Regions from separate parts of the Bacillus sp. NPDC077027 genome, predicted to be linked through region 1. Evidence: predicted binding sites of a transcription regulator. Region 1 holds the regulator's gene; each other region holds the start of a gene.

What was found. Region 1 encodes Rex, which represses fermentation and respiration genes when NADH is low (regulators of the CRP and FNR family bind a similar motif). Its sites were predicted from a motif close to TTGTGAAATATTTCACAA; they were not measured.
Region 2: ACQKEZ_RS09130 (cytochrome ubiquinol oxidase subunit I) is a predicted target of Rex. The motif match lies at 3,198-3,215, and genes of this name have one in related genera.
Region 3: ACQKEZ_RS16655 (L-lactate dehydrogenase) is a predicted target of Rex. The motif match lies at 2,465-2,482, and genes of this name have one in related genera.

Annotation. Positions count from the first base shown of each region.
Region 1 covers NZ_JBNNIO010000004.1:4,939-15,453, reverse strand. Annotated here, with positions in the region: gene ACQKEZ_RS14655 (UvrD-helicase domain-containing protein) at 1-523, opposite strand, end outside; gene ACQKEZ_RS14650 (AAA family ATPase) at 520-2,286, opposite strand; gene groL (chaperonin GroEL) at 3,127-4,761, opposite strand; gene groES (co-chaperone GroES) at 4,814-5,098, opposite strand; gene ACQKEZ_RS14635 (CPBP family intramembrane glutamic endopeptidase) at 5,329-6,063, shown strand; gene ACQKEZ_RS14630 (YdiK family protein) at 6,060-6,251, shown strand; gene ACQKEZ_RS14625 (NUDIX hydrolase) at 6,295-6,930, shown strand; gene tatC (twin-arginine translocase subunit TatC) at 6,975-7,727, opposite strand; gene ACQKEZ_RS14615 (twin-arginine translocase TatA/TatE family subunit) at 7,743-7,922, opposite strand; gene ACQKEZ_RS14610 (redox-sensing transcriptional repressor Rex) at 7,951-8,604, opposite strand; gene moaC (cyclic pyranopterin monophosphate synthase MoaC) at 8,620-9,111, opposite strand; gene ACQKEZ_RS14600 (ABC-F family ATP-binding cassette domain-containing protein) at 9,250-10,515, shown strand, end outside.
Region 2 covers NZ_JBNNIO010000002.1:701,017-711,531, forward strand. Annotated here, with positions in the region: gene cydD (thiol reductant ABC exporter subunit CydD) at 1-704, opposite strand, end outside; gene cydB (cytochrome d ubiquinol oxidase subunit II) at 704-1,720, opposite strand; gene ACQKEZ_RS09130 (cytochrome ubiquinol oxidase subunit I) at 1,707-3,122, opposite strand; gene isdG (heme oxygenase) at 3,455-4,576, opposite strand; gene ACQKEZ_RS09140 (FecCD family ABC transporter permease) at 4,580-5,593, opposite strand; gene ACQKEZ_RS09145 (ABC transporter substrate-binding protein) at 5,590-6,507, opposite strand; gene srtB (class B sortase) at 6,550-7,320, opposite strand; gene ACQKEZ_RS09155 (ABC transporter ATP-binding protein) at 7,347-8,117, opposite strand; gene ACQKEZ_RS09160 (FecCD family ABC transporter permease) at 8,104-9,090, opposite strand; gene isdE (heme ABC transporter substrate-binding protein IsdE) at 9,127-10,017, opposite strand; gene ACQKEZ_RS09170 (NEAT domain-containing protein) at 10,084-10,515, opposite strand, start outside.
Region 3 covers NZ_JBNNIO010000005.1:152,661-163,175, forward strand. Annotated here, with positions in the region: gene opuAB (glycine/proline betaine ABC transporter permease subunit OpuAB) at 1-474, shown strand, start outside; gene ACQKEZ_RS16645 (glycine betaine ABC transporter substrate-binding protein) at 474-1,355, shown strand; gene ACQKEZ_RS16650 (alpha/beta fold hydrolase) at 1,462-2,223, shown strand; gene ACQKEZ_RS16655 (L-lactate dehydrogenase) at 2,516-3,463, shown strand; gene ACQKEZ_RS16660 (L-lactate permease) at 3,509-5,128, shown strand; gene ACQKEZ_RS16665 (LacI family DNA-binding transcriptional regulator) at 5,282-6,271, opposite strand; gene ACQKEZ_RS16670 (hypothetical protein) at 6,670-7,191, shown strand; gene ACQKEZ_RS16675 (LysE family translocator) at 7,349-7,978, shown strand; gene ACQKEZ_RS16680 (YqcI/YcgG family protein) at 8,053-8,811, shown strand; gene ACQKEZ_RS16685 (amino acid permease) at 8,806-10,149, opposite strand; gene ACQKEZ_RS16690 (DUF1989 domain-containing protein) at 10,228-10,515, shown strand, end outside.

The DNA.
Region 1 (10,515 bases):
ACATTTCGATAATTCCTGATAAATATTGGTCCATATCTTGGGCTTCATCTATAAAAACACAATCTAAATATCTTTGAATTATGGCAAGAATTTTCTCTCTTTTGTTTTTTATTATTTTTCTATCATCAGATTTCCCACTTATTATCCACTTAGCAACCTTCGTAGCTTCTTGTACATGAATCGTATTATTTTCCCGAAGTTCTCCTAACTTATTAGCTCTATAGCCATGATTTTCTGGCAATTTTATAAGGGATACTTGATTATACTGTTGTTCATATAATAGATGATGAAAAGGAAAGATTATTTCTTGTAACAAAAAAACATGTGATGTCTCTATTCTAACTCTTCTAGGAATACTTCCATTTAATTCAATTACTTTCTTTCTTATATGATCTCTAGCAACGTTAGTATAGGTAATTACGTATATTATTTTCCCATCAGTAATTGTGTTGTATCTTTCTAATACCTTTTGTGCCATAGAAGTAGTTTTACCCGCACCAGCACCTGCTATTATTATCTTCATTCTTTAACGCCCGTTTGTAAAAAATTTAGCACTCTACCAATGTGTCCTGGTAATTCAATCTCTTCTAAATGCCCTGAACCAAAATCCTGACAAAACTTCAGCATTGTAACAGCTTTAGCGTTTCTCCATTTATCAGACAATGCTTGAGGGGAGTTTATATCTTCCTCTCGCCAATTATGGATTTTACCAAAGTAAGTTTTAAGTTTTTCAAAGTTCTCACCTGTACTAACAAATTCAGGTTCTAAAGTATATTTGGAAGTAGTAGTAACGTATATATTGCTATTTGAATTATAATCAGAATGTCTCTCTTCCGCAGCAGGTTCATTGTCATAATCTCTAATTATCCCTATTCTATGAGATGTCAAATTGTTAACTTTCAACCAAATATCTAACATTTTAGTGAAGCCCTTATGTAATGAAATGACCTCAATATCATGCAATATATTATTCTGCAAACTCAAATAAGATTTAATTAACATTTCTTCAGTTGGTCCCTCTACTAAAATACAATTTCTCGAAAATAAAAACTTAAGGAAATCTAAGTTTGGTTTTCTAGCCAAGTAATCCAACTCTTCTTCTTCAGCAACAGACATTAAAGAAAACGCATTTCCTTCTGTAACTACTGTAATATTTTTCAACTCTAGTTTATTTATAAACTCGGAACTATGAGTAGAAATAAATAACTGCGTCTTACTACTTGAATTAATTATTGAATTAATAAAACTTGCAAATAATCGCTCATTACTTACACAAAGATGGGCCTCTGGCTCTTCAAGAGTTAGGATATTTAAAGCAATTTCATTGTTAATTTCTAATGAATTCATCATTACAAGTAAATAAACTAAATTCCTATACCCCAACCCTTGATTTTGCAAATAGTCTTCCCCAAAACCTAAACGCACATTATTTAATAAAGAATTCATACTAGGCATGTTTGGAAGTAGTGTAATTTGATCAAAAAAATCTTTGGCATTCTCTAGAGTTGAATCTTGTTGCCAATTGAGTACCCCTTCTAGATCACTTATCTCTTTTAAATCTTTGAAGAATGTTTCATATGATTGCTCTACCTGTACTTTTTGTTCATTAGTGAGCTTATTATGAAGTAAATTTACTAATGATTTCGAACCTAATTGTGTATTTTTATTTGAGAAATCATCACGCTCTGCTGCTAAGGCGTTATATTTAAAGTTTATTAAATCATTAAAAGCTACTTCTTCATCAGTAGAAGGAACAACGATTGAATATTTGAATAATTCTATAGGAAGTAAATTCATTTTTATTTTTTCTATAGAGTCTTCATCCCTGTCCGTTAAAATGCTAGTTATATGTGCTAATAACTCTTGAGGATTCTCAATACAATATCTGTACCTAATACTAAATAGCGGATCTTCTTCAACAATTGAATTAACCCACTTATGAACATAGTATTCGTCAGCACCATCTGGCTTAAATGTAACATTCACGGTAACCGAAGGGATGTATTTTACAAACTCATCGACTTCCACCTCACCACTTTTCAATCTAGCTAAATTCGCAGAAATAAAAGTAAAGTATTCTAGCTTTAATTCATTATTAATATCATGCCACCCCAAATGTTTACTAACAGTGCCTATCTCATCATTCAAAAATGGCAATGTAATAGCTCTCAGCAAATTACTTTTACCACCATTATTTTCACCTATAAAAATAGACAATCTGTTTAATACGATATCTATATCTTTTAAATTTCTATACCCTTTAATTTGTAATCTAGATATAATCAACTAAATGTCCCCATTTCATATTTAATAATGAAAGTATATACAATTGAATAAACCAAAGAACCTATTACAATGATACCAATGGAAAAAAGGTTAAACAAGGAAATGAACCATTCCTTTATGTCACTTCTTTCAAAATAATTGTATGCATACAATTAAAAACTTGTAATTTTGTAATTTCCACTCATAAACATTATTACTCTAACGAAAAAGAGGATTACAAGTTATCATTTCACTTGTAATCCTCTTACATTTCATTTGTCATTTTTTAATAAAACGTTTTTTGTCATTGATTTTGTAATTCCCCAACCCCTTGGTAATATTAGCTTCATCATAGGCCAATTACAAAATTACATAAATACACATTACAACCTACCTTATTTTACTAATGGTTTCTAGAAAAATTGAAGCTCTGTTCTTCTAAAAACTGCGGACTAACTTGCACGATACGAAACGATTGTCCCTTTATGAGTGATTGATAAATAATTTACTGCTTTAGCGTTATTCTTTTGCCGTACTGTGAACTACTAATTTTTTCCATTCTTCTCTTATTTGTTTCGTGTCCACGTGTAACTTGTTTTTCAAATAGTCAATCGACAAAAATAGCCCATTAACATTTACGATTGCATGTATTCCATTTGCAGGCTCAAAATCGGCATAAATGTGGTTACGATTCCTCTAGTTCTTCCAATATATTAGAAAAAGAGGCCTCTCAAAAATTCACTGAATTACTGAGAGACCTCCATATTTAGAGTGATTTCGGCGCTTATGACCAATAAAATGACCACGGTGTGATGAGAAGTGCTCTAACCCTTGTCACATATCAAGGGCTTAGAGTTTTCCTTACATCATGCCACCCATTCCACCCATGCCGCCCATGTCTGGCATTCCGCCGCCTGAGCCGCCTTCTTCTGGTTTGTCAGCTACAACTGCTTCAGTTGTAAGAAGCATAGCTGCAACAGAAGCTGCGTTTTGAAGTGCAGAGCGTGTTACTTTTGTTGGGTCAACGATACCTTTTTCAATCATGTTTACCCACTCGTTTGTCGCTGCATTGAAGCCTACGCCGATTTCTTCGTTTTTCAAGCGCTCAACGATGACAGATCCTTCAAGACCAGCGTTGTGAGCGATTTGACGAATTGGCTCTTCAAGAGAGCGAAGAACGATGTTCACACCAGTTTGAACGTCACCATCTGCTTCGATTGATGATACTTTGTTGTATACATTCACAAGCGCTGTACCACCACCAGATACGATACCTTCTTCAACTGCTGCACGAGTTGAGTTCAACGCATCCTCGATACGTAGTTTACGCTCTTTTAATTCTGTTTCAGTCGCCGCACCGACTTTAATGACAGCTACGCCGCCAGCCAGTTTTGCAAGGCGTTCTTGTAATTTCTCTTTATCGAATTCAGATGTTGTGTCTTCCACTTGTGCACGGATTTGATTCACACGAGCAGCAATTTTCGCAGAATCACCTGAACCTTCAACGATCGTTGTATTTTCTTTTGTCACTACAACTTTAGAAGCACGACCTAGTTGACCAATTTCAGTAGATTTCAAGTCAAGACCAAGGTCTTCTGTAATCAATTCTCCACCAGTTAAAACAGAGATGTCTTCAAGCATCGCTTTACGACGGTCACCGAATCCAGGTGCTTTCACTGCTACAGCGTTGAATGTACCACGAAGTTTGTTTACAACAAGTGTTGCAAGTGCTTCGCCTTCTACATCTTCTGCGATGAGCAATAGTGGTTTACCTTGTTGTACCACTTGTTCAAGAACTGGTAAGATCTCTTGAATGTTTGTGATTTTCTTATCAGTGATCAAGATATAAGGGTTCTCAAGAACTGCTTCCATCTTATCAGAATCCGTTACCATGTATGGAGAAGCGTATCCACGGTCGAATTGCATTCCTTCAACCACTTCTAGCTCAGTTGTGAATCCTTTTGATTCTTCAATTGTGATAACACCGTCGTTACCAACACGCTCCATCGCTTCAGCAATCAGGCTTCCTACTTCTTCATCTGCTGCAGAAATTGCTGCCACTTGAGCGATCGATTCTTTACCTTCGATTGGTTTAGAAATTTCTTGTAAGCCTTCAAGTGCTACTTTTACAGCTTCTTCAATTCCTTTACGAACACCAACAGGGTTAGCACCAGCAGTCACGTTTTTCAAGCCTTCACGAATCATAGCCTGAGCAAGAACTGTTGCAGTTGTTGTACCGTCACCAGCAACGTCATTTGTTTTGCTTGCTACTTCTGCCACAAGCTTTGCGCCCATGTTTTCAAAAGCATCTTCTAATTCAATTTCTTTCGCAATTGTCACACCATCATTTGTAATCAGCGGTGAACCAAATTTTTTCTCAAGAACCACGTTACGTCCTTTAGGTCCTAAAGTTACTTTTACAGCATCCGCAAGTGCATCTACACCACGAAGCATCGCACGACGGGCTTCTTCACTAAATTTAATATCTTTTGCCATAATAACGAAACCTCCTCAATTATTTTACCATTTTTGTTTATTTTTTATGTGATTAGCCAATAACAGCTAAAATGTCGCTTTCACGAAGAATTAAATATTCTTTTCCATCATATTTCACTTCAGTGCCTGCATATTTTGAGAAGATAATGCGGTCGTCTGTCTTCACTTCTAACGCAATGCGCTCTCCGCTTTCAAGCACACGCCCTGAACCAGCTGCAACAATTTTACCTTCTTGTGGTTTTTCTTTTGCAGAATCCGGTAAAACGATACCGCTTGCGGTTTTTTCCTCAGATTCAACAAGTTCAATGATAACGCGATCGCCTAATGGCTTTAACATAAGAAACAACCTCCTCAATTTATTATATGTAGTCTTTTTTAGCACTCAACCATAACGAGTGCTAACACATTTTCTATAATAAAGAATGTCTGCTGTAATTTCAAGTCAAACGCATTAAAATTTTTCACGCTTTCATTTTCTTTTTTTCATGATGATTCTTTCCTTTTCAACGAAAAAGACGTCTTGTGTTACAATAAATCTAGTTCGTTTAGCAAAGGAGTTTTCATTACTTGAAAAAACAGTATTGGTACATCATTTTAACCTATATAGTGGTGCAGTTTTCTATACTTCCTTATGTGATGATCATGAAGTGGCTAGGGATATTTGAACCTCCTTTTACAAAGCAGGAGCTCACTCACATTTCAGGCGTATGGACAATCATTAGCTTTCCCATTGGTGTTGTGATTATCTTACTCATTCTCAGGACATTACCGAAAACATCACTTCGGCAAGAAACACCTGTATCGGTTCGCTCGGCCATCGTTTGGATTATCGCTGGGTTTTTCTTATCCATTCTCGCTCAAACTTTCGCCGCAACCATTGAACAACAACTATTCGGCATTGGACGCGAGTCAGAGAATACAAAAAACATTTTGTCTATTATGGAATCAATCCCTTTGTTGGTGATTGTCATATCTGTCCTTGGACCGATTTCAGAAGAAATCGTGTTTCGGAAAATTATTTTTGGTGTGATATATGAAAAAACGAATTTCTTCATCGGCGCTCTCATTAGTTCAGTGATGTTCGCCGTTGTTCATGATGATTCCGCTCATCTTTTACTCTATACAGCCATGGGCTTTTCGTTTGCCTTCTTATATGCCAAGACCAAACGAATCATCGTGCCAATCGGTGCACACATATTAATGAACTCGCTCGTAATCCTTGGTCAGTTTGAACCAGTGAAAAAAATAATAGATGAACAATCTGCAGCATTGCAAATGATTATTGGAGGCTTTTTCTTATGAGAAACCCTGTCGTATGGGGATTGATTTATTTTGCCGTGGGAGCGGCTTTCACATATATGGCGATACAAAATCCTGGTGATATGTGGTCTTTCTATAGCATATTACTCATGGTGTTTGCAGCCTATAATATCAATATCGCTTTTAAAATGTTTGCCTTCTCAGTCAAGCTCAAAAAGCAGCAAAAATAAAACCACAACCATTTTCCTTTTTGATTGGAAAATGGTTTTTTGAATGGAGAGAACCATCATCGAACAGGAGTACTTGAATATCTTTAACAAGCGGCATGAATCAATCGGCATCGCCTCACGATCAGACGTACATGCAAAAGGGCTATGGCATGAAACATTCCATTTTTGGCTTTTAACAGAGAAGAGCGGCATCACATATCTACACTTTCAATTAAGAAGCAACACAAAAAAAGACTTCCCAGCGCTTCTTGACATCACCGCAGCAGGTCACCTTTTAGCAGAGGAATCACCTCAAGATGGCGTTAGAGAATTAGAAGAAGAACTTGGGATTTCCATCCCATTTGAAAAGCTAACTTATGCAGGGGTTTTGCCAGATGTAATCAAACAAGCGAATATCCTCGACAGAGAATTTTGCCATGTGTATCTCTATAATAGCCGTACACAAGAACATGATTTCCACTTACAAAAGGAAGAAGTGGCTGGCCTTTATCGTGCGCCATTACATGAAGTCATAGGACTCTTTACAGGTGAACGTGAAACCTTGACCCTACATGGTTTTGAGATAGATGAAAATGGCATGAGGCACGATCAGCTAAAGGAAGCAGACACTAGTCATTTTGTTCCACACGAGTCTGCTTACTTCGATCAGCTGTTCCATATCATCCAGCAGATACTTTGACACACAAAAAAGCATCGCCATCTAATCAGATGGTGATGCTTTTTTCATGATACATGATGATTTTTTTTCTCCTCTGCTATATGCTGCATCTTTCGATAAGTCACTCTGGAGATCACAATGCTTATTTCATACAAAGCAAGCATCGGTAGGGTGACCATAAGATGAGAAACAAGCTCTGGCGGTGTAATCAGTGCGGCAATGACAAGGAGTGCAAAATAGGCATACTTACGAATTTTCGATAAGAACATTGGTGTGATCATACCAAGTCTCGTAAAGAACATGAGAACGACTGGCATCTGAAACAGTAGCCCAAATGGAAGTGTTAACTGCATCAGAAAAGTAAAATACTCATTAATTCCAATCACTTGCTCCACATTTAAATCATTAGACATTCTCATCATGAAATCGACGACAAACGGAAACAAGATAAAATAGGAGAAAGCCACACCACAAAAAAATAAAACCAATGCAATTGGAATATAATATAATGTAATTCTTCTTTCTTTCTCATATAAGCCAGGGCTGATAAAAGCCCACAGCTGATATAAAATCACTGGACATGTTAAAACCAAAGCGATGACGAATGCAAACTGCATAAAAATATACAGCGGATCAGTCAGCCTAAACGCATTAAGGGTTAAGCTTGCTGCTTCATCAGTATTTTGCAAATAAATAATAACCGGCTTGGCTAGAAAGAAGCCTGCCACCATGAAAATGACAAAAAACAAAGCAACAATCACTAAACGTTTTCGCAGTTCAACAATATGCTCCATAAGCGGCATTTCTCTCACATTCATGAAGCTCATCCCATTCTACTGTTCTTCATTTTTCTTTTTTTCTTCCTGATCATCAGTTAAACCCTTTGTTGCATTTTTGAATTCACGTAACGTGTCTCCTGCTGCTCTTCCCAATTCAGGAAGCTTTTTAGGCCCAAAAATAATGAGCGCAACAATGGCAATCAAAATAAGACTTCCAGGACCGATCGGACCCATTCTGCTCCACCCCCTTTACCCCTTTTCATCAGTCTTCTTGTGAAACTGAGTAATGCTTTAAGAAATAAACAAGAGACTGAAGTTCAACCGCCAAATCTATATGATGAATTCGAATGTGTTCCGGCACATTCAATCGAGCCGGCGTAAAATTAAGGATTCCTTTAATCCCTAAAGCAATCAAACGATCTGTAATCGGTTGAGCTGCAATGGCAGGTACCGTTAAAATAGCTACCGGTATATCTCCTACCTCTTTCACATGCTCTTCAAGCTTATCCAAATCATAGACAGGCACGCCACCTATCTCACTTCCTATTTTACTCTCATTGATGTCAAAAGCCATTGAAATTTTTGTATTATTGTTTTTAATAAAATTATAATGGAGAAAAGCAGTTCCCAGATTCCCCACACCAATCAGCATAACATTGGTCATTTCATCCTGATCAAGTGTTTTTCTAAAAAAAGTGAGCAGATAATCCACATTGTATCCATATCCCTTTTTTCCAAGAGCCCCAAAGTATGAAAAATCTCTACGAATCGTTGCAGAATCTACTTTGACGGCATCACTTAGTTCTGCCGAAGAGACTCGTTGTTTTCCTGATGCATGCAGATTTTTTAAAAAACGGTAGTAAAGCGGCAGACGTTTAGCTGTCGCTTGCGGAATTTTTGACTGGTCTATATTCATATAAGATCCTCCAACTTAAATATCAGATGCTCTGTGAAAATCGCCGTTTTTCCCGCCAGTCTTCTCTAGAAGATAGGTCGGGCCAATCATCATGCCTTTATCTATCGCCTTGCACATATCGTAAACAGTCAGCGCACATACTGACGCGGAAGTGAGCGCTTCCATCTCTACACCTGTACTTCCTTTTGTTTTCACTTGAACATAAATTTTCAACATGTGCACATTTCCGTCTTCCTCCCAATCAAAGGAGATATCCACGCCTTTCAGTGCAAGTGGATGACACATTGGAATGATGGCAGAGGTTTGTTTAGCTGCCATAATGCCCGCAACTTGGGCAACTGACAGTACATCACCTTTGCCAATTTCACGATTTTGTATTTTGGTAAATACTTCTTTTATCATACGAACACTCGAAGTAGCAGTCGCAGTCCGGACTGTGGATGACTTATCACTAATGTCCACCATCCTTGCTCTCCCTTGTTCGTTAAAGTGGCTAAAATCACTCATCTTAAAACGCTCCCTTACTCAAATAATACACTATTTTTTCCTATCTGTCTTTCATTTGACAGTGACGATTGTATGTAAGATTTGCCGGTTTTCTGCTGATAAGCTACACTAAACATATTATAGCAGAGGTGAAGTTACATGATGATTTTACAAGTGAATCAGCTTTCAAAGTCTTTTGGCGCTGATACTGTTTTAACGAATATAAAATTAGAAGTAAAAGCAAAGGATCGCGTTGCCATTGTTGGGCGAAATGGAGCGGGTAAATCAACGCTTTTGAAGATTATTGCAGGACAAATGTCTTATGAAAAAGGCGAAATTGTAAGACCGAAAGATTTATCCATCGGTTATTTAGCTCAACATACAGATGTCACATCTGACAGAACATTGAAAGAAGAATTGCTAACCGTCTTTGACCATTTAAAAGGAATGGAAAAAGACATGAGAGACATCGAAGAGAAAATGGCTTCTTCTACTGGTACAGAATTAGATTCACTCATGAAAACATACGATAGACTCCAACAAGATTTCAAAGACAAAGGCGGCTACCAATATGAAGCAGATGTCCGCTCCATCCTTCATGGGCTTGGTTTTAGTCAATTTGACGATAACACAACCGTACAATCCTTGAGTGGCGGACAAAAAACACGCCTTGCGCTTGGGAAGCTTCTATTAATCAAACCCGATCTTCTGATATTGGACGAACCTACCAACCATTTGGATATTGATACCTTATCATGGCTGGAACAATATTTGCAAAACTACACAGGTGCCATATTAATCGTTTCTCATGACCGTTATTTCTTAGACAAAGTGGTCAACCATGTATACGAAGTGTCAAGAACAACTATGAAAAAATTCGCTGGGAACTATAGTAAATACCTTGAGCTTAAAGCAGAGCAGTTAGAGCGAGACATCAAGCTATTTGAAAAACAACAGGGTGAAATCTCAAAGCTACAAGATTTCGTAGATCGCAACCTAGCAAGGGCATCTACGACGAAAAGGGCGCAAAGCAGAAGAAAACAATTAGAGCGGATGGAACGAATTGAAAAACCACTTGGTGATGAGAAATCTGCAAACTTTCACTTTGAGATCACCAAACAAAGTGGAAATGATGTCTTACACGTCCGTGATTTAGAAATTAGCTACGATCACAAAACACCGCTTCTCACCTCTCTTTCTTTCCATATTAATCGTGAAGAAAGTGTGGCACTTATTGGTCCGAACGGTATTGGCAAATCAACATTGCTTAAAACGTTAATAAATACATTAAAACCAGTACAAGGTGAAATCCTCTTTGGTTCAAATGTGAGCATTGGTTACTATGACCAAGAACAAGCCAAGCTAACTTCATCGAAAAGAGTAGTAGATGAACTCTGGGATGAATATCCACATATGACCGAAAAA
Region 2 (10,515 bases), on a different contig from region 1:
ACCTTTAACGTATTCATCGTCGCCTGCCGATAACGTTTAGACACCTCAGCGATATTGCGGCGGTGCTTTTTGCTCATTCCTAAATAACGGAGGGTCTCAAGTCCTCGAAGCGAGTCAGTAAAATGATTGGATAATTTCTCATACGATCTCCACTGCTTTGCCGCTTTTTTTTGGGCAACGAGACCAAGTAAAATCATAAAAACAATTAATATAGGTAACGTGACGATCAAAATGACAGCCGATGTCCCATCAAGCATCCACACATAGATCAGCACCATTGCTGGAATGACCGCCATGTTGACCATTTTCGGAAGAAATAACTGCAAGTATTGACGAAACTGGGCAATGCCTTCCATCGCAAGTGTCACAAGCTGCCCTGTCCCTTTTTTCTTTGCAAAAGCTGGACCAAGCCGAAACAATTGATCTAGCAACTGTTTACGTACGTCAGCTCCAATTCGGGTTGAATAGACGAACATCACTTTCTCACGAATCAATGTTAGGCTGTGACGAACCGCAAAAGCGGCAAGAAACAAAAGAACATACGGAATGGCTTGAGACAAATCTTTCCCGTCAAACAGCGTTGTAATGGCATGTGCCAACCATTGTGCTTGAAAAATGATGCTGGCCCCTTGCATAAACGACACAATGCCTAAAAGGGCAAGAAGCCCTTTTATCCCTTTTAATTGAAGCAAACGTTTATCCATTAGTACGTCATTTTCTCCTTACCACTTACACGCTTACGGAACACGTAGTAGCTCCAAATTTGATACCCAAGCACAAAAGGCAACAAAGAAATCGCTACAATCGTCATGACCGTCAATGAGTAAGAGCCTGATGCGGCATTTTGAATCGTAAGATCAAACGCGTGATTCAATGAACTAATCATGACACGCGGGAATAGTGAAGCAAATAGCATCGCAACGGTGAGCATAATACCTGCTCCTGTAAAAAAGAAGGTCCAACCGTCACGTTCTTTGTTCATTAGAACGAATGCGGTGAGATAACTAATGACAATCAGGACTGTCATTGGGATTGTGACGATAGGACGTACTGTATACATATCTGTTTGTATCATGGATAAAACAACAAAGACAACGAGTAATGGCAAAGCAACAAACACTACCTTTTTCGCTAGCTGTCTCGCACGCTTTCGCAAATCACCCTCTGTTCTTAGTGTCAAAAACATCAACCCATGCAGAAGACAAAGTACAGTGACAGTCACACCGCCAAGGACAGAATACACATTAACAAAGTCTGAAAAGCCAGCATACATATTCATGCTCTGATCAATTGGCATTCCACGCAGAATACTGGTGAACAGCACCCCTAGAAGGAATGGAGGCAGAAGACTGCCAAAAAAGATCACCCAATCCCACGTCTTGATCCACGAAGCCTTCTCGACCTTACCACGAAACTCAAAGGCAACCCCTCGTCCAATGAGGGCTAAAAGCAGCAGGACAAACGGAATGTAATACCCGCTGAACATGGTCGCATACCAATTCGGAAAAGCAGCGAAAATCGCTCCACCTGCGGTAATGAGCCAAACCTCATTCGCATCCCAAAAAGGACCAATCGTATTGATTAAAATGCGGCGCTCGTGATCGTTTTTACCAAGCAACTGCATCGACATTCCAACACCAAAATCAAACCCTTCCAGAAAGAAAAACCCGATAAATAATACGGCGACAAGAATAAACCAAATCTCATTAAGATATGCCATGATATGCCCCTCCATCAAATGGGTCTGTTGAAAGGTCTGTTTCATCCTTTTGATGCTTGTCATCTTCAGAATGTGCACCTTTTTTAATTTCACGAATGAACAAGTAACCTAATAAAATCGCTAAAATCAGATACATGATTGTAAAGCTAATAACAGAGAACAACAGCATGCCATATGTGACGTTTGGCGAAATGGATTGAGCCGTTGTCATCATGCCAAAGACCGTCCAAGGCTGGCGTCCAATTTCTGTCATGATCCAACCAGCTGAATTTGCAATAAACGGAAAAGCAATCATCCCTACCATAAAGCGTAAAAACCATTTGCTCGTTTCAATTTTCTTTCTAAAGCTAAGGTATAGCCCGATCAAGCTAGCAAAAATCATTAGCATCCCTGAACCGACCATAATTCTAAAGCTCCAAAACGTTGTTTTCACAGGCGGAATATAATTTCCTGGTCCAAATTTTTCTTCATATTCTTTTTGAAGCGTAAGCATTCCAGGGACATCGCCACTGAATTTTGAGTATGCCAAGTAACTAAGAGCGAATGGAATACTGATCTCAGAGCGATTTTCCTTTTTGTCTGTATCTATGTTGGCAAAAAGAGTCCATGCAGCTGGATCACCGCTATCCTTCCAAAGTGCTTCACTTGCGGCCATTTTCATCGGCTGTGACTGCATTAAATGCTTCGCTTGATCATGTCCTGAGAATGCCACACCTAAACCAGAAATCATCGCAATGATCATTGCCACTTGAAATGACTTTTTGAAAAATGCCATTTCTTGTTTTTTCAGCATTTTATAGGCACTGACACCTGCAATAAAGAAAGCACCCGTTGCAAGTGCACCAAAAACGACGTGTGGGAACTCAACCCATAGCTGTGGATTTGTCACAAGCGCACCAAAATCGTTCATTTCTGCTCGTCCATTTTTGATGACAAACCCAACTGGCTCCTGCATAAAAGAGTTTGCAAGCAAAATCCAAAAAGCCGAAAAAATGGTCCCAATGGAAACAAGCCAAATACACAATAAATGAATTTTTTTCGGTAGACGATCCCAACCGAAAATCCACAGTCCAATAAAAGTAGACTCTAAGAAGAATGCTAGCAACGCCTCGATGGCAAGCGGAGCCCCAAATACATCACCGACAAACCTTGAATAATCTGACCAGTTCATCCCGAACTGGAACTCTTGTAAAATACCGGTGACGACCCCTACTGCAAAGTTGATCAGGAAAAGGTGCCCCCAGAACTTTGCCATTTTTTTATATACTTCTTTCTTCTTCATGACATATAGTGTTTGCATCACAGCAATGATGAACACTAAGCCAATGGACATAGGAACAAAAATGAAATGAAATAATGTCGTTGAGGCAAATTGAAATCTTGCTAAAAATAACTCACTCACCATTTGGCATCCTCCTTTACACCGAACGTCAATGAACATTCCATCATGCTCAAAACTTCACATAAAGTTCACTGTTTGTTCAACACTTCACATGAATGAGTCTATTGAAATGATTCATCAAGTGAAAGTATACTCTTGATTTTCATTCGGTTAGTTATTTATACCTGTACTTTACACCGATGTAATTCAAAAATAAAGTAATTTTTACCTAAAAATTGGGAGGTATTGTGTCAATTGTTTGAAAGCTTTGTCAAGTTTATGTGACGTAGCCATTTTCACCCCAATAAAAAAAGGCGCTGCTCGTCTACTTGCGGCGCCTTTTTTATGTCATATTATGCTTTCTTTTGAAGTGCTGGTCTTGTCACTTGTACTTCGTAATAAGTAATCTTGTTTTTTAGAAGACCATCAGGTTTGGCTTTCCCATGTGAATGTGCTTCGCCAAAAGCTTGACTCTTTGTCCAGTTCACAAAGTCTTCCTTTCGGTTCCAGCGTGTATGAATGGTTACTTCATCATAATCTGTTGTCTGTTGTGTCACCCAAACCTCCATGCCTAAAAATCCTTCCATAAACTCCACTTGCCCTTGTTTGTTAAAGCGTTGAACGAGTTTATCGGCACTTCCTTTTTCAACTCTTACTTGGTTGTTAACAATGATCATCTTCTTTTCATCTCCCTTTTTATGTTGAATCGAAGCAATTGGAATAATGAGCGGATGCGCCCCTTCCAAATGAACTTCTGCTTGAATCCCAAAGACTTCTTCAAAAAAATCAGCAGTGAACACCTCTTTTGGTGTACCGATCTGATGAACAGAGCCCCTTTTCATCGCAATGAGCCGATCACAGTACTTTGCGGCCTGTTGCAAATCATGAAGCACCATTAACACTGTTAATCCATGTGTTTTATTGAGGTCCTTCAAAAGCTCAAGTAAATCGAGCTGATGCGCAATGTCTAAAAATGTGGTAGGTTCATCGAGAATGAGTGTGTCTGTCTGTTGTGCTAGCGCCATGGCGATATAAGCCTTTTGCCTTTCTCCTCCAGACAGCGTGTGAAGGAGGCGGTTCTCATTTCCTCTAATATTCGTCACATCCATCGCCCAATCAATCGCTTCACGATCTTCCTTGGTTTGTCTTTTATAAAACGATCGATGCGGAGTCCGTCCATATGCAACTAGCTCTCTTACGGTCATTGCCGGAATGGTTGTTCTTGATTGCATCAGTACAGCCACTTCTTTTGCAATGTCCTTAGCCGTCATCGTCGCCTGCTGCATTCCATTAATAAAAATCGCTCCGCTATCAGCCTGAGTGAGTCGTGCCACAGCTTTAATAAAGGTGGATTTCCCAGAACCATTAGGACCGATAATGCCAGTGATCTTGCCTTTTGGTACCGCTGCTGATACAGAGGATAATTGGAATCCCCCTTGCTTGAGATATACTTGGTCGAGTAAAATCACATCCATATGTTAGCCCCTCCCTTTCTTTTTTAATAAATAGAGGAAGAAAGGCGCTCCTAAACAGGCAAGCAGGATGCCAACAGGTAGTTCAATCGGAGAGAACAATACACGTGCCGCTGTATCTGCAAAGACCACTAGTACAGCTCCACCTAATATGGACAGTGGCAACAAATACCGGTAGTCATCTCCAATAAGCAGACGAATAAAATGCGGGACGACAAGTCCAACAAAGCCGACAAGCCCACTGACACTGACAGCCGCACCTGCTAAAAGAGCGGCAAGGACGATCAAGGAAAAACGGGTCATCTCAATTCTTTGTCCTAATAATTGTGCAGCATCATCTCCTAGAAGCAGGAGATTGATTGGTTTAATGACAAAGAAACAAAGGCACAGTCCAACAAGTGCATATGGTGACATAAAGCTGACATGATGCCAGCTTCTTCCGTTTAATCCTCCTGAAAGCCAAGGTAAAACGGATTGTACTCGGTCACTGTAAAGCACCATCAGACCGTTCATTACAGCACCAAGTAATGCGTTCACCGCCACCCCAGCTAAAATCAGCTTAAGCGGTGATGCCCCCTGATCCCAAGACAACATGTATACAACAAATGCGGCTAAAAAAGCACCGAGAAAGGCACTAACTGGCAGTAAATAAGCTAACTGTGGAAAGACAAGCATACATAGCACTGCCGCAAGTCCTCCGCCCGCTGTCACACCGATAATCCCTGGATCAGCCAGTGGATTTCTGATAACACCTTGCAAAATGGCTCCTGATGCTGCTAGACAAGCGCCCACTAATAGACCAAGTAATACACGAGGCAACCTTAAATCCATCACAATTTTCTCATGAACGTGATTGGTCGAAGAGGTGAATACAGAGATCACATCTGACAAGGATAAATGGACCGAGCCAAGAGCAAGCCCAAGAAATACAGCGATGCATAAGGAAATCAATAAGCAGGGAAATAGCCACTTTCGTCTTGATTGTCTTTTTTGGAAATCAAAGTCTACATCTAGCCTCATACTGCCAACCGCTTCAATTTCTTCTCAAGATAGTCCAGTGCGTCCATAACTTCTATGCCTGGGTTTGTCCCAAATAAGTCATTGGGCAAAATCTCAATTCGTCCTTCTTTCACAGCTGTTACATCATGCCACGCTGCATTTTGCTTCATTTCACTGATAAATCCTGCCTTTACATCCTTAGGATTGCTGTGCGTCATCAGCAAAATGAGATCTGGATCTGCCTCAATCACCTTTTCAGCATTTATCTGAGCATATTGTGGAAATTGCTCTAGTGCTGGTTCATCAGCAGCAATATTTGCGCCACCAGCCAGTTCAAGTAAATTCCCGCTTAATGAATTGGGCAGGGCTGCCATATAAGTGCCTGGTGCCCCGTATACAACCAGTGTCCGAATCGCCTTTTTACTTTTTTGAACGCCCAACATTCGTTGTTCAATTTTTTCGTTCAGTGCCTTCGCTTTTTTCTCTTTGTCTAGTAGGTCACCGAACAGTGTAATCTGTCTTTGGATGTCCTTCACAGAGTTCACACTTGTCAGTAGCATTTGCGATCCAATTCCTTCAATGGAAGCAACATCCTTTGCATTCAGTTGCTCGTGACCTAGTACGACATCCGGCTGAAGACTTGTGATGAGCTCAAGGTCAAATTGATGGGTTGTTCCAACTTCTTGTATATCTGACGCTTTTTTTAATGAAGCAGGTAAATCCGCTGATGGGCGCCCAACTACCTTTTCACCAAGTGCATAGACGATGCTCATATCTCCTGTTGATAGAGCGACAATTCTTTTAGGTGTTGAATCAAAGGACAATGTTCTGTCGGAAAAATCTTTTATTTGCAAAGAGCCTTGCCCTGTCTTTTTTTCTGTAGAGGACGTTTGACTGCATCCTGCAATGAGGAGCATCATGGTCAAACACATCATGACTGTGCGTATGAATCTCAAACTTCTTTCTCTCCTTTTCTCTTAAACTTCCTTCAGCTTCGCCTGAACCACAAGACGACCACTCTTAGGAGCTAGTACATAATCGCAGGTTGATAAGGTGAGAATGAGATCATCCGTTGAAACGTCTGTATCCGTTTTGTAAATAGATTCTTTCCGAACGTCTTGAAGATAATGTGCATATTCTCCCAAATCACTGAAATCCGTCTGAATATAATCAAAAGCAACAGTCGTTTCATAGACTGCAAAAATTTCTGCTTCATAGCTTTTGTAGAGCGTATCGTAATGAAAGGTCCGATGACTTTCAAAAAAATCCTTTTGCAAATATTTCTTCAACCCAGCAAACATTGATCCATCCTTCATACGATGTCCATATAAGACTGTATTTGGACTTTCTTCTAATGCATCATTGCGATAGTCCATAAAGATGCTTCCAGCGCGAGTACCTTCTTTTAAATAATTACGGGTTAAATAATACGCATTGTCCTTCGCCTGTACAATTGGATACTGAATCATTGTATCTTTCATGTCGACCCAGCCAACAATATCTTGGTTCACATTAAGAAGTTCATCAAATGAAGAACGCACCTTCCCCGCTTCATGCTGTTCAGTTGTCGCTGTCTGACGATCATACATGGTTTGTGCTTCAGCAAGTACCTTGCGATTCTGGTAATAACCGAGCAGCTCGGCTCCTAAGGCAATTCCGCTGTACACAAAAACACATATACACACAAACGTGAACATTCGTTGAAAAAGGCGTGTTCCTTTCGATGGTTGTTTTTTTGCTTGTTTCACATTTCTCACCTGCTTTTGCAAAGCCTTTAAATACCAACAGGCACGATATACATCCCTGTGTCTTCATCTTGTTTAACGGTCACAGAGACACCGTAAATGTGCTTCACCATGTCCTCGGTTAAAACTTCGCTTGGTCGTCCTTTGGTCATTAATTGCCCATTTTTCAACGCAATCAGCACGTCACTATAGCGAACAGCTTGATTCATATCATGCAGTACCATCACGATGGTCAAGCCATGCTGTTCATTTAATTCTCGGATGAGCTCTAGGATGTCAAACTGATAATAAATATCTAAATAGGTCGTCGGTTCATCTAAAAATAGGATAGGGGTTTTTTGTGCAAGTGCCATCGCAATCCACACCCGCTGCCGTTCCCCACCTGAGAGTGAGTCAAGCGTCACCTTTCTTTTATCAAGTAGTTTTGTGCTTGATAACGCCCACTCTATCGCCTTTTCATCCTCAAGCCGATTGCTTCCACGAATTGATTGATGAGGGGTTCTGCCAAACGCAACCACTCGTTCAATTGTCAAATCACCAGGCGCTTCATTTTGTTGATGAACAACGGCTAATCGCTTCGCTAATTCCTTCGGTTTATAAGTATGAATCTGATGCCCATCTAATAAAATATGCCCCTTGTTTGGTAAATGGTTATGTGCCATTAATGACAACAGTGTTGATTTACCAGAACCATTCGGCCCAATGATCGTCGTCACTTTCCCCATATCAATACTTGTCGTGATCGTTTGGACAATGTCCTTCTTCTGGTCATATGAAAAGGAAACCTCATGAATGTCCATTAATTCGATCACTCCTTCTTAATAAAAAGATGAGAAATGGTCCGCCAATCACAGCCATGATGGTGGATGCTGGAATCTCATTCGGTGCCACCAGCGTTCGACCTAAAGTATCAGCCGTCAAAATGAGCAAAGCGCCACTCAGCGCAGAAAATGGAATCAGCACCCGATGATTGGAACCAACAAGCCTTCTTGCAATGTGAGGGATCAAAAGACCAACAAACGAAATGACACCTGCCACTGCCGCTGTCACTGCTGCAAGCAAAACGGCTGTAATGGAAATGAATACACGCATTCTCGTCACACGCATTCCTAGATTTTTTGCCGTTTTATCCTGAAGCGAGAGCAAGTTACACCATTTACTAAAGAACATCGCAACGACGAGACCGACGACACCATAGACGCCAACCAATCGAACATCGTTCCATGTTTTCATTGTGAGGTTAGATTGACCTGATTGATTGATCGTTACATTGAAATAGCTACAAATCGTGACAAATGCCTCTGTTAAACCTGTAAACATGGCGTTGATGGCAATCCCCACCAAAATCATTCTGATCGGGCTTAGTCCGCCTTTCCACGACAAGGTATACACCAGGAAACAGGCAAGCGCACCACCAAATACAGAAAAGAGAGGGGAATAGAAATAAAATTGGGGAAGTGCTGTAATGGCAATTAGAGATAAAAAGCTGGCACCTGATGAAATGCCAATAACCCCTGCATCTGCTAGCGGATTCCGCATCACAGACTGCAAAAGCACACCAGATACGGATAATGCTGCTCCTGTAAATAGCGCGATTAATATACGAGGAATCCGTAAATCTTTGATGATGTCTACTTGTGCATTTTGCCCTGTAACCAAACCTTCGACTAACTCAAATGGTGTCACGTGAATACTTCCAGTGATTGCTGAATAAATAAACATCCCCACCAGCAATGCACTCACAATAAGAAAAAGAAATCCTGTTTTTTTCATCTTGAACGTCCTTTTATGAATAAGATAAGCAACTCATTATGGATATAACATACGGGCAAGCTCATCAAGAGCCTCTGTCGCTTTTAAATTACCTGTCGTACCAAAAAGACTTTCTTCGAGATCATATACGCGATTCTGTTTGACAGCTTCAAAGTGCTTCCAAATGTCATTCTTTTTGAACTCTTCATCAAACATTTTAACGACTTCATCCGGCATACCATGAGCAGCACGAAGAATAATATCGGGATTGGCTTTTTGTAAATACTCAGTATTTGAAGCCAAATATTCCATTTCTTCTCCTTTAACGATGTTGTCGCCACCTGCAATTCGCACAAGGTCGCCAATATAGGAATTCTCGGTTGCAACTAAATAACTACCTGGCACACCTAACAAAATAAGAACCGTTGGTTTTTTCTTTCCTTTTGTTTTCTCTTTCATTTCTTTCTTTTTGTTTTCAAAAGATGAAACAATCTCTTTCGCTTGTTTCTCTCTGTCGTACTTTTTCCCAAGCTTGGTGATGGCTTGACCCATCTTGTCCAGACTCTCAAGATTCAGGTATGTCGTGTGGACACCTGCATTTTTAAAGGATTTTTCTAAGTCGTATTTAAGGGTGGTGACAGATAGGACATCTGTCGGTTGAAGTGATTGAATGATTTCCATGTCTGGACTCATCGGATTCCCGACTTCTGGCAGATCGCGATACCTTGAAGGTAGATTTTTTTGACTTGTTGGCACCCCGACAAGATCCACCTTAAGGGCATCCATCATTTCGGTGACTGCAACTGTCGTTGCCACTACACGTGTCTTGCTTTCTGTATCCACCTTGCTACTAGCTGAACTTTCAGCCGTATGGCTGCAACCCGCCATGAGGACAAGAATGAGTGTGCCGATTACGGCAAACAGCGTTTGATGCTTCAAGAAGCGCATCCTCCTTTCAAAAAAAGAGAGTGGATGCGCCAATGGATGAAGGCGCATCACACAATGAAACGTATATTATAGCGTACGTGCTCGATATTTTTTGACGAGTACGAAGGCTGATGCTGCAAATAGAAGTGCATAGATCCACATCACAGAGGCATCTCCAGTTTTCGGATTTGTTTCAACTGCTGCTGATGTCTCAGATTCATCATCTGTACGGTTGTATGTCATTTCCTCTGCACCTGTCTCTTCTGGTTCAAGGTTCACTAATGGCGTTGTTTGCGAATCGTTTTCATTTGGATTTTGGTTAAAGTTGATGCTATCATCTTCACCAAGTACCGTTGCGATACCGCTTCCTTCTCCTAGAGCAATACCTGTTGTGTCATAGTCCAGTCTTACTTCGTACTGCTCGTGGTAACCTGCAGCTGGCAGGTCAATTTTCACACGGGCAAATTGATCATTACTTAAACTTTTCACTTCATATTGAACAATACGTGTATCTGCTTT
Region 3 (10,515 bases), on a different contig from region 1:
GTCACACCGATTTTAGATTTGATGCAGACAATGCCTGCATTCGTTTACCTATTACCAGCGATCTTCTTCTTTAATATCGGGGTTGTCCCTGGAGTTGTGGCATCTGTTATTTTCTCAATGCCACCAACGATTCGGATGACGATTCTTGGTATTAAGCAAGTGCCTGCTGATTTGATTGAAGCGACGGAAGCATTCGGTTCAACGACATTCCAACGCTTGTTCAAAGTACAATTACCCCTTGCAACAAAAACGATTCTCGCTGGAATCAATCAAAGTATCATGCTTGCCCTATCAATGGTTGTTATTGCGGCTATGGTTGGTGCACCAGGGCTTGGTTCTGAAGTATACAGCGCAGTTACGCAGTTAAAAACAGGTATTGGGTTTGAAGCAGGGATTGCGATTGTTATTGTGGCAATTACTCTTGACCGTATTACACAAAACATAAGAACGAAAAAAATCAGGGGGAATGCTTAATGTGGAAAAAATCACTCTACATTGGGATGACCGCCTTGCTCGTCTTCCTGCTTGCAGCTTGTGGTTCGCAGTCTGATTCTCATGCATCCGCTGCAAAGCAAGTGAATAAAACGATTATTGGTATTGATCCAGGTTCAGGGATTATGGCGCTGACAGATCAAGCTGAAAAAGATTATGACTTAGAGGGCTGGACGGTTGTCTCTGCATCTAGTGCAGCGATGACCGCTACGTTAAAAAAGTCGTATGACCGTAAGAAGCCGATCATTGTGACAGGCTGGAACCCGCACTGGATGTTTTCTCGTTATGATTTAAAATATTTGGAAGATCCAAAAAAATCTTATGGAGAAGCTGAGGAGATTCATACAATCTCCCGTAAAGGGTTTAAAAAAGATCATCCTGATGCTGCCAAAATGCTCAGTCAGTTTCAATGGTCTCAGGATGACATGGGTGAAGTGATGATTGATATCCAAGACGGTATCAAGCCAAAGGACGCAGCGACGAAATATGTGAAAAAGCATAAAGATCAAGTATCGAAGTGGATCAAAGGTGTCAAAAAGTCTAATGGTGAAAAAATCAATCTTGCTTATGTTGCATGGGACAGTGAAATTGCCAGTACAAATGTTGCGGCAGAAGTGCTTCGTGACCTTGGCTTTAAAGTTACGTTAACACAAGTTGAAGCTGGTCCAATGTGGACAGCAATTGCAACAGGTAGTGCGGATGCATCTCTATCTGCATGGCTTCCAAATACACATAAAACGTATGCGGCAAAGTTTAAAGGTAAATATGATGATATTGGTACGAGTATGAAGGGTCTTCGTATGGGTCTTGTCGTTCCGACTTATATGAAGGATGTTAATTCGATTGAAGATTTGAAAAAATAGCCAACATCGTCGAAAATCCCTTATAATGGAAGAGAGCGTATGAAAAAAGCAGTCTGCTCATGTAGGCTGCTTTTTTCTACATATAAGGATGGTGGAAGTTTTGTCGATGAATCAAAAGCCAATCATGATTCTCCTACATGGTGGAGGAGTAAGTAGCTGGATGTGGAAAAGGCAAATTGAGATGTTTAGCAATGATTATGATTGCTATACGCCCGATTTGCTAGGTCATGGAAAAAGAGCAAACGAACAGCCTTTTTCCATGAAAGAAAGTGCCATTGAGGTGCTAGAGTGGATGGATGAACATGCACACGATCGTTCGATCATCCTCATCGGTTTTTCTCTCGGTGCACAAATTGCTGTTGAGATTTTGTCTAGAAAGCCGAATCGAGTAGACTTTGCCATTATCAATAGTGCACTCGTCATTCCTTTGCCATGGCTGTACCTTTTAGTAAAACCAATATTGCCTCTTATGTATCCACTACTAAAAAAAGATTGGTTTATTCAACTTCAAGCTGAAAAGATAGGTATCCCGAAGGAAGATGTCGCCGATTATGCCGATGGCTCCAAAAGCCTTCAAAAGAGGACGCTGCAATCAATGTTTAAAGAAAATTTACATTATCGGCTACCAAACACCTTTCAGCAAGCGTCAACCCGTATACTCATTACAGTCGGTGATTTAGAAAAAAACATCATGAAACGCTCTGCCCAACATTTGACGGAGGCACACCCTCAAGCAGTCGGTGTCATCGTTCCAAGCGTCGGACACTCCTTTACATTTGAAAAGGCAGAACTCTTTTATGACATGGTCAAAAGCTGGATAGACGAAAAAGCATTGCCAGAAGAATTGATCGTCATCACAAAAGCATAGGACTTGTTATATCATGGTTTCAGGCTATCGAAATTTTCTCGATAGTCTTTTTTATTTATATACAAGGCGTTTAAATTGGGAAGCGATCAATTGATGATGAGCTTGCTTTTTGTACAGGCTTTTTCTTGAGTTGTCATGTATGCGTCTAAAAGGTTTGATACAAACTGAAAACAATTCGCAATCTTTTTTATTTTTTTTGAAAAGCCCCTTGAAAAAGTTTGTGAAATATTGCACAATAATAATGTGAAATACTTCACAAACAACAGAGGTTTTAATCGGAAGGATGACGGATATGACAAACGATAAGGTCAATAAAGTTGCATTAATCGGAGCAGGTTTCGTCGGCAGTAGTTATGCCTTTACTTTAATAAATCAAGTGATTACGGATGAACTAGTGTTGATTGATTTGAATCAGGATAAAGCGATGGGTGATGTAATGGATTTGAATCATGGTAAGGCGTTTGCCCCGCATCCAGTGAATACATGGTACGGAGATTATAAAGATTGCAGTGATGCAGATATTGTATGTATCTGTGCTGGGGCAAACCAAAAGCCTGGTGAAACAAGACTTGATCTCGTTGAAAAGAACCTCAACATTTTCAAAGGAATTGTCGAAAATGTCATGAAAAGTGGATTTGATGGTATTTTCTTAGTAGCGACTAACCCAGTTGATATTTTGACCTATGCTACTTGGAAATTCAGCGGTCTGCCAAAAGAACGAGTAATTGGTAGTGGAACAACGCTTGATACAGCAAGATTTAGATATCTACTAAGTGAATACTTTGATGCAGCGGCTCATAATGTGCATGCGTATATCATTGGTGAACATGGTGATACTGAACTGCCAGTATGGAGTCATGCCAACATCGGGAGTGTCCCGATAGCTGAATTAATGAAGAAGCATGATCAATATAAACAAGAAGATTTAGATGACATCATGGAAAATGTTCGCAATGCCGCTTATCAAATTATTGAGAAAAAAGGAGCAACGTACTATGGCGTGGCGATGAGTTTGGCACGGATCACGAGAGCCATTTTACACAATGAAAATAGTATTTTGACTGTCAGCACGTATTTAGATGGAGAGTATGGAGCAGAAGATGTCTACATTGGCGTACCTGCACTTATGAATCGAAATGGTGCAACAGAAATCATGGAGCTGGCACTAAATGACACAGAAAAAGAGCAATTTGCTCACAGTGTAGATGTGTTGAAGGGCATTCTGGCACCACACTTTTAAACAACGAAGTAGACCATCATTTTGAGTAGAAAAGGATGAATCACAATGTGGCAGCAAATATATGATCCGTTTGGTAATGAGTTTGTCAGTGCGTTTGTGGCAATGCTCCCAATTTTGTTTTTTCTGTTAGCGTTAACGGTATTTAAATTAAAAGGCATTCTTGCCGCGTGTTTCACACTGATCGTGAGCTTTGTGACAGCAGTTGTCTTCTTTCATATGCCAGTTGAAAAAGCATTGTCAGCCGTCGTACTTGGTATATCTAATGGACTGTGGCCGATTGGATATATCGTCATCATGGCGGTGTGGCTCTATAAAATATCTGTGAAATCAGGGAAGTTTGATGTCATTCGTTCAAGTATTGCAGGAATTTCTCAGGACCAGCGTCTCCAGCTCTTATTAATAGGTTTTAGCTTTAACGCGTTCCTTGAAGGCGCGGCTGGTTTTGGTGTCCCGATTGCCATTAGTGCGGCTTTATTGACAGAATTAGGATTTAAACCACTGAAAGCAGCGATGCTTTGCTTAATTGCTAATGCTGCATCCGGTGCATTTGGTGCTGTTGGAATCCCAGTCATTACAGGTGCCCAAATGGGGAATATGACGCCATTATCTCTTTCCCAAACACTAGTTTATACGATTCCACTGATCTCTTTCAGTATTCCATTCCTATTGATTATGATCATGGATGGCTTTAAAGGTGTGAAAGAGACACTTCCTGCCTTGCTTGTTGTAAGTGGAAGCTACACGCTCATTCAAGCTGTCACCATGGTGACGATAGGACCAGAGCTTGCCAATATTATTTCTGCTTTAGCAAGCATGGGACTACTTTCTTTGTTTCTTCGTAAATGGCAGCCGAAACGCATTTATCGTGAAGAAAGCGCTCCAGCCATTGAAAATAAGCAAAGTTATCGTGGTGTTGAGATATTGAAAGCATGGTCTCCATTCTACATTTTAACGGGTGTCATTACTGTTTGGAGTCTGCCAGCATTTAAGGCGCTCTTTGCTGAGGGAGGGGTACTAAATTGGACGACCATTTTAGTGAAAATGCCATTTCTTCATCAGCAAATTATGAAGCTCCCGCCAATTGCGTCAACAGAAACACCGATTGATGCGATATTTAAAATTGACATCATCAGTGCAACAGGAACAGCTATCCTCTTAGCTGTCATGCTAACAGGACTGTTTAGCCGTCATATTAATTTAAAGCAAGGAGTGGCGTGTTTAAAAGCATCTGTACAGGAGTTATGGGTACCTGTTCTCACCATCTGTTTTGTCATGGGGTTTGCCAACTTAGCTAACTTCGCGGGTTTAAGCTCAGCCATCGGCCTTGCTCTTGCGAAGACAGGCGATTTATTCCCACTTGCTAGCCCAGTGCTTGGTTGGATCGGTGTATTTATTACTGGATCTGTTGTTAGTAATAATGCCTTGTTTGGTAACTTGCAGGCAGTTACAGCTTCACAAATTGGTACACAGGCGAGTCTTTTACTTGGTGCCAATACGACAGGCGGTGTGATGGCGAAGCTCATATCTCCGCAATCCATTGCGATTGCAACAGCAGCGGTAGGTGAAACAGGGAAGGAATCAGAGCTATTTAAACAAACGGTGAAATACAGTTTAATCCTGCTTGGTATCGTGTGTATTTGGACATTTGTTCTTGCTCAATTTTAAGTCATTGAATGATTGTGATTCATGACAACTTCTTGCCAGGTATTTTTCTGAAAAGAAAGACTGAGAGCCCCCCTCAGTCTTTCTTTCTTTTTAGTTTGACTGAAAATGATAGAGTGGTGATTTCCTGTCATATGATGAGATCATTGTGCACTATTATGTAGATTCTCGAATCACTAGCTTTGTTGGAAGCTGAATATACTCTCGTTTGAGCGTTTTTTTATGTTTGAGCAGTTTCATCATCTGTTGTACGGATTGTTGACCGAGTTCAACAATGGGGATATCAATTGTTGTAATTGTCGGTTGTGTTACCTCACAAATGAACTGGTTATCATAACCGATGACTGCTAAGTCTTGTGGAATTTGATAGCCACACATGATGGCTCGCTTAATCAATCCTGCTGCAACCTGATCATTCCCAGTAAATATGGCATCTGGTGGTTCTGCCATCAAATGAATGCAATCCATTAAACGAAAGCCATCTTCAATTGTAAAAGCCTCACCAAATAACCAATTCTCATTTAATTCTAGGTGATGCTCTTTCAGCGCATCTATATAACCTAGCATTCTTTGCTTTTGTGCCTCACTGCTTTCTGTATCAAAACAAAAACCAATAGATCGACGACCTGATTGAATTAAATAATGGACGGCACGATACGTGGCTTCACGTTCGTCATACCCAATAATTGGGATGTCCGCCGTTTTGTGATGTTCATTTGCCATCACGATCGGTCCGATAGAAAGAAACGGTTGAATCTCTTTCCAATCATTTTCAAGCGCTCCGAGTATGACACCATCCACTTCTTTTCGTTTCAATAGTTCAAGCCCTTCTAGCTCCAATGATGCTTGATAGAATGTTTGCAAAACAATGGCTTTATATCCTTGTGTAAGAGCTTCTTTTGAAATACCTTTAATCAGTTGGGCAAAAAAAGGGTGATCCACTGCCGGCACAGACACAGCGATGGTGTTCGTTTGATGTGACCGAAGTGTCCGTGCTACCGAGCTTGGTGTATATTCCATTTCCTTTATCACCTCTAGAATGTGCTGACGTTTTTCATCAGCTACATATGGATGATTGTTTAATACACGGGATACGGTCGTTGTTGATACACCACAACGCTTAGCAATTTCATAAATTGTACACATTTTTAACAAATCCTTTACACAAAGTTATTGTTCTGTAATCGATACCATCATTTACAATGTGAAATAAGTTAAATATTAACAGATGGAATGATAATTGGATGGAATAGAATGCAAATATTGACGAAGATATTGGGAAAAAGCAAGGATCATAAGCCTTTGCTAGACATGATAAAAGTGGTGTCAAGTTCAAGGACAGTGCCTTTGAAAAGAGCCTAGCAAACCAAAAGCTCATGTCATTTTTGCAACAGGATATTGGGCATATTGAGATGGGAAAAATCCCTTTGATTATAAGCAAAATAAGGAAAAAAAGATACCGTTTTTACCAGTAGATAAACTCATTTCAGATGATGAAGGATGATCAGCATAGATATAGTTGCACTAAGCTGGAGGAACTGAGATTGTTTACACGTCTACAGCTATCCGCCCTCACTCTCTGTGTTTGGCGGGTAAGCACAATTCCCTTTTCATTTAGTATTTCTAACATGGCATCTATTTTGGGCTACGATGTACAACAAACGGATCAACTTAGTCCAATGCGTTTTTTGAAGCAGAGTTCAGTTGCTATGGTGATACTGATGCTGGCTTTTGCGTTTGTTGAACAAACTGGGATTCAGCTTGTATTGATTTTCTTCATTGGCTTATGTGCTGATGGAATGTTTCCTATCGCATTAACCGCATCAGCGCTTATGATTGAAAATGCCATTGATGAGGCGACGAGCTATTTTATTGCGGCTGCTAGCTTGGGAGGTGCTAGTCTTTCCTTTCTTATTGACTTTAGCCTCGAATGGTCAGGGGCCACTGCTGCAATTCTTGTATTCTCGCTACATGCTATTCTTCTTGTTGCTACAGCTTTACAAATCAATCACACACAAAAAAAGAAGGCTGTCTCGGATGTACCTTCTTCTGAGAAAATAGATTGATGATCTCATTTGACCAACCGTTATCTATCGCGGGTGGTCATCATTTCCTGATCTATGTTTCGGAAGTTATTCTACAAAAAACAATAGAAGTTTACGACATATTGTCCAGACACGCAGAATAACATGTACAAGTTAGCATCAAAAGGAGGACGTGCATGTGACTGTGTTTTTTGGCTATATCTTTCTGGGTTTGTCACTTTCAGCGCCTGTAGGGCCGGTCAATGCAGCGCAGATCGACAGAGGGATCAAAAGTGGGTTTTGGCATGCGTGGATTTTTGGTGTTGGAGCAATGGCGGCAGATGTTGTGTATATGCTCCTCATTTATTTTGGCGTAGCGCAATTGCTCACCGCCCCTTTAATTAAAACATTTTTATGGCTTTTTGGTTTCTTTGTCCTGACCTATACGGGGATTGAAAGCTTGCGAAAAGTCAATTTTCAAGAAAGTGCAAAGGATAATGGCGGCGAATCATCCATCTCTCACTCGTTTATGACAGGTTTTTTTATTTCACTTTCCAATCCGCTTAGTATTTTGTTTTGGCTAGGAATCTATGGAAGTATCCTTGCAAATACGATGGAAAAGTATGGGGCATCACAAATGTTTATTTTTAGTATCGGGATTTTTATCGGTATGCTTTTGTGGGATGTTTGTATGGCACTCTTGGCGAGCACGTTTAGAAGGTATTTGAGTGAACGTGTGCTACACAGTATGTCTGTGCTTGCAGGCTTATCTCTACTTGGTTTTGGCGTATACTTTGGTTATCAAGGAATCATGGCGCTTTTCGGTTAAAAAGGGAATAGCAGGGCAGTCACCTTTGTGCGTCTTTCTCATAGGCTATGGGTAGATGTTGGAGGTGAAAGGTAATGATCCAGCTTTATGCAAAAAGTTTCCTTGATCAAAACCTAGCAGATTTAAAAAAGTGGAAAAAAGATGCCTTTCAGCAATTTGGGGAAATTGTTGGTGATGAGGCAGATACATTCCCCTGTGTGCCGGGAAGACAGGGTTTTTTTCTAGATCACCTTCGCTATGGGTTTGTTGGTGATCCGCGAAGACAAGAAACCGTAGATGAGATAGCTGAATTGCTGAAAGTGTACCAAGACTGTTCACGCGAAACGGGACAGTATGCCTCATTGATTCTAATGTTTGAGACTCCAGATGATTTACGGTCAATGTCTGTTACATCGTATGAAGAATTGTTTTGGGATCTTGTCAAACGTTTGCATCATCAGGATGAAGCGGCATGGCCTGAGGATGTACCGAATGATCCTGAGCATCACCAGTGGGAATTTTGTTTTAATGGAGAGCCGTACTTTTTACTCTGCTCTACGCCTGCCCATCAGTTAAGAAAAAGTAGGTCTTTTCCATATTTTTTGATGGCTCTTCAGCCTAGATGGGTGTTTGAAAAGTTGAATGGTTCGACCTCCTTTGGTCAAAAAATGAGCCAACTTATTCGAAAGCGGCTCAAAGCGTATGATCAAGTGGATATTCATCCTTCATTGAAATGGTATGGGGACAAAACGAACCATGAGTGGAAGCAATATTTTCTGTCAGATGATGAGGCGGAGAAACCACCCTCCGCCAAATGTCCATTTACTGCGATAAAAAACAGAATGAAATTATGATGCGGTCTGATCTTGATGCCATTTCTTTCTCATGAACAATACCATCACACCGATGACACCGATGAGCCCAATACTAATAAAAAAACCGGGTCGTCCACTTGCTTCGGTTAATGTGCCAGAGACAGCAGCTCCAATCAGGAAAAGGGCGAGGAACATTTCGATTGTTTGCCGTCTCGATCGCTTCGATAGCTTTTTACTTGAGAAGAGGATGAATGCCCAAGTATAGAGAAGCATGAGCCCCGCTGCGGTTGTCAGGTGCTCATATATATGCTTGGATAAAAACAGCGCAAGTAAAATTGAAACAAGTAAGCCAGCCGCTGTTAAGATAATAGAGGTCCATCGCACATGTGATGGATCTTTTTGCTGAAAGCAAGCAGGTGCATCATGGTGTTCAGACATTGTGCCAAGCAGGGTGGTGACCGCAAAAAGTGAGGCAACCAGTGTAGAGAAGCCTGCAATAATAAAAATGCCATTAAACACATGGAGAAAAAAAGACAGATGAAACGGCTCTAAGGACGTGATAAACGGACTGTTATTCTCATTAAATTCGCCGACAGGTACGAGTAATAAAGCGAGTCCGATTGAAACGATGTAGATAATAGCCAAGATCATCAGCATGACTCTTCCTGATTTTGCCGCATCTTTCGGATCTTTTAAATGAACTGCCATTAATCCCATGACTTCAATTCCACCAAATGCATAAAAGGCATAGATGAGACCATTCCATAAACCAAGAGGTCCAAGGGGAAGCCATTCATGGTCTTCGTTAGGTAAATGAAGCGTTGGCTTTTCATCAGTAAGTATTCCGCACAATACAAGGACAGCGAGTACCATAAATATCAGGATTGCGGCTGTTTTTAACACAGCCAGTACATTCTCTGTTTTCTGAAATGAGGAGAGACCGACGATAATGACAAGTAAAGCGAGTGCTGAATAAATGGCTGAAAATACCCACAGCGGTATTGCTGGAAACCAGTGCCGGGTAAACAAAGAGATGGCAGTGAGTTGGCTTCCTGTTATGAGCATTTCTGAAAACCAATACATCCAGCCATTGCTAAAGCCTGCCCATCTGCCATACGCTTTACGTGCATACGAACAAAATGAACCCTTATCTGGATGATCGGCGGTCATGGCTGCTAAATGTTTAAACACAAGATATGTTCCCACTGCTGCTAGTAGAAACGAAATGCAAACCGAATAGCCGGACTTCGTAATGGCAATGCTCGATCCAAGGAAAAAGCCCGTACCAATCGTACAGCCAACACCAATTAAGGAAAGCTGCCACCAAGATAAAGATTGTGCTTTCATTGCTGCAACACCTTTCAAATTCGATGCCATTAGCTTATGATCACTTGTTTTTTTTATACATGATCAGGGCAATCTTCAGGGCATACTATAAAGAAAGGGGTGTTGTTGGTGAATGGAGAATTTGTGATTTTGCCGAAGGCAGGACAAGGCTTCAGATTGGCAAAGGGACAATGCATCAAAATCGTGGATGTAGAGGGACAGCAGGTGGCAGATGTCATGGCATATCATGAAAAAGATTTTTCTGAAAGATTTGATCAAGGAGCAACCATGGACAGTCTATTTTCGGCAAAGGTGAAAAAAGGTGACAAGCTTTATTCCAATCTATACAAACCAATGTTTACAGTCATTGAAGATACGGTGGAATGTCATGATCTCTATATGCCAGCCTGCCGACCA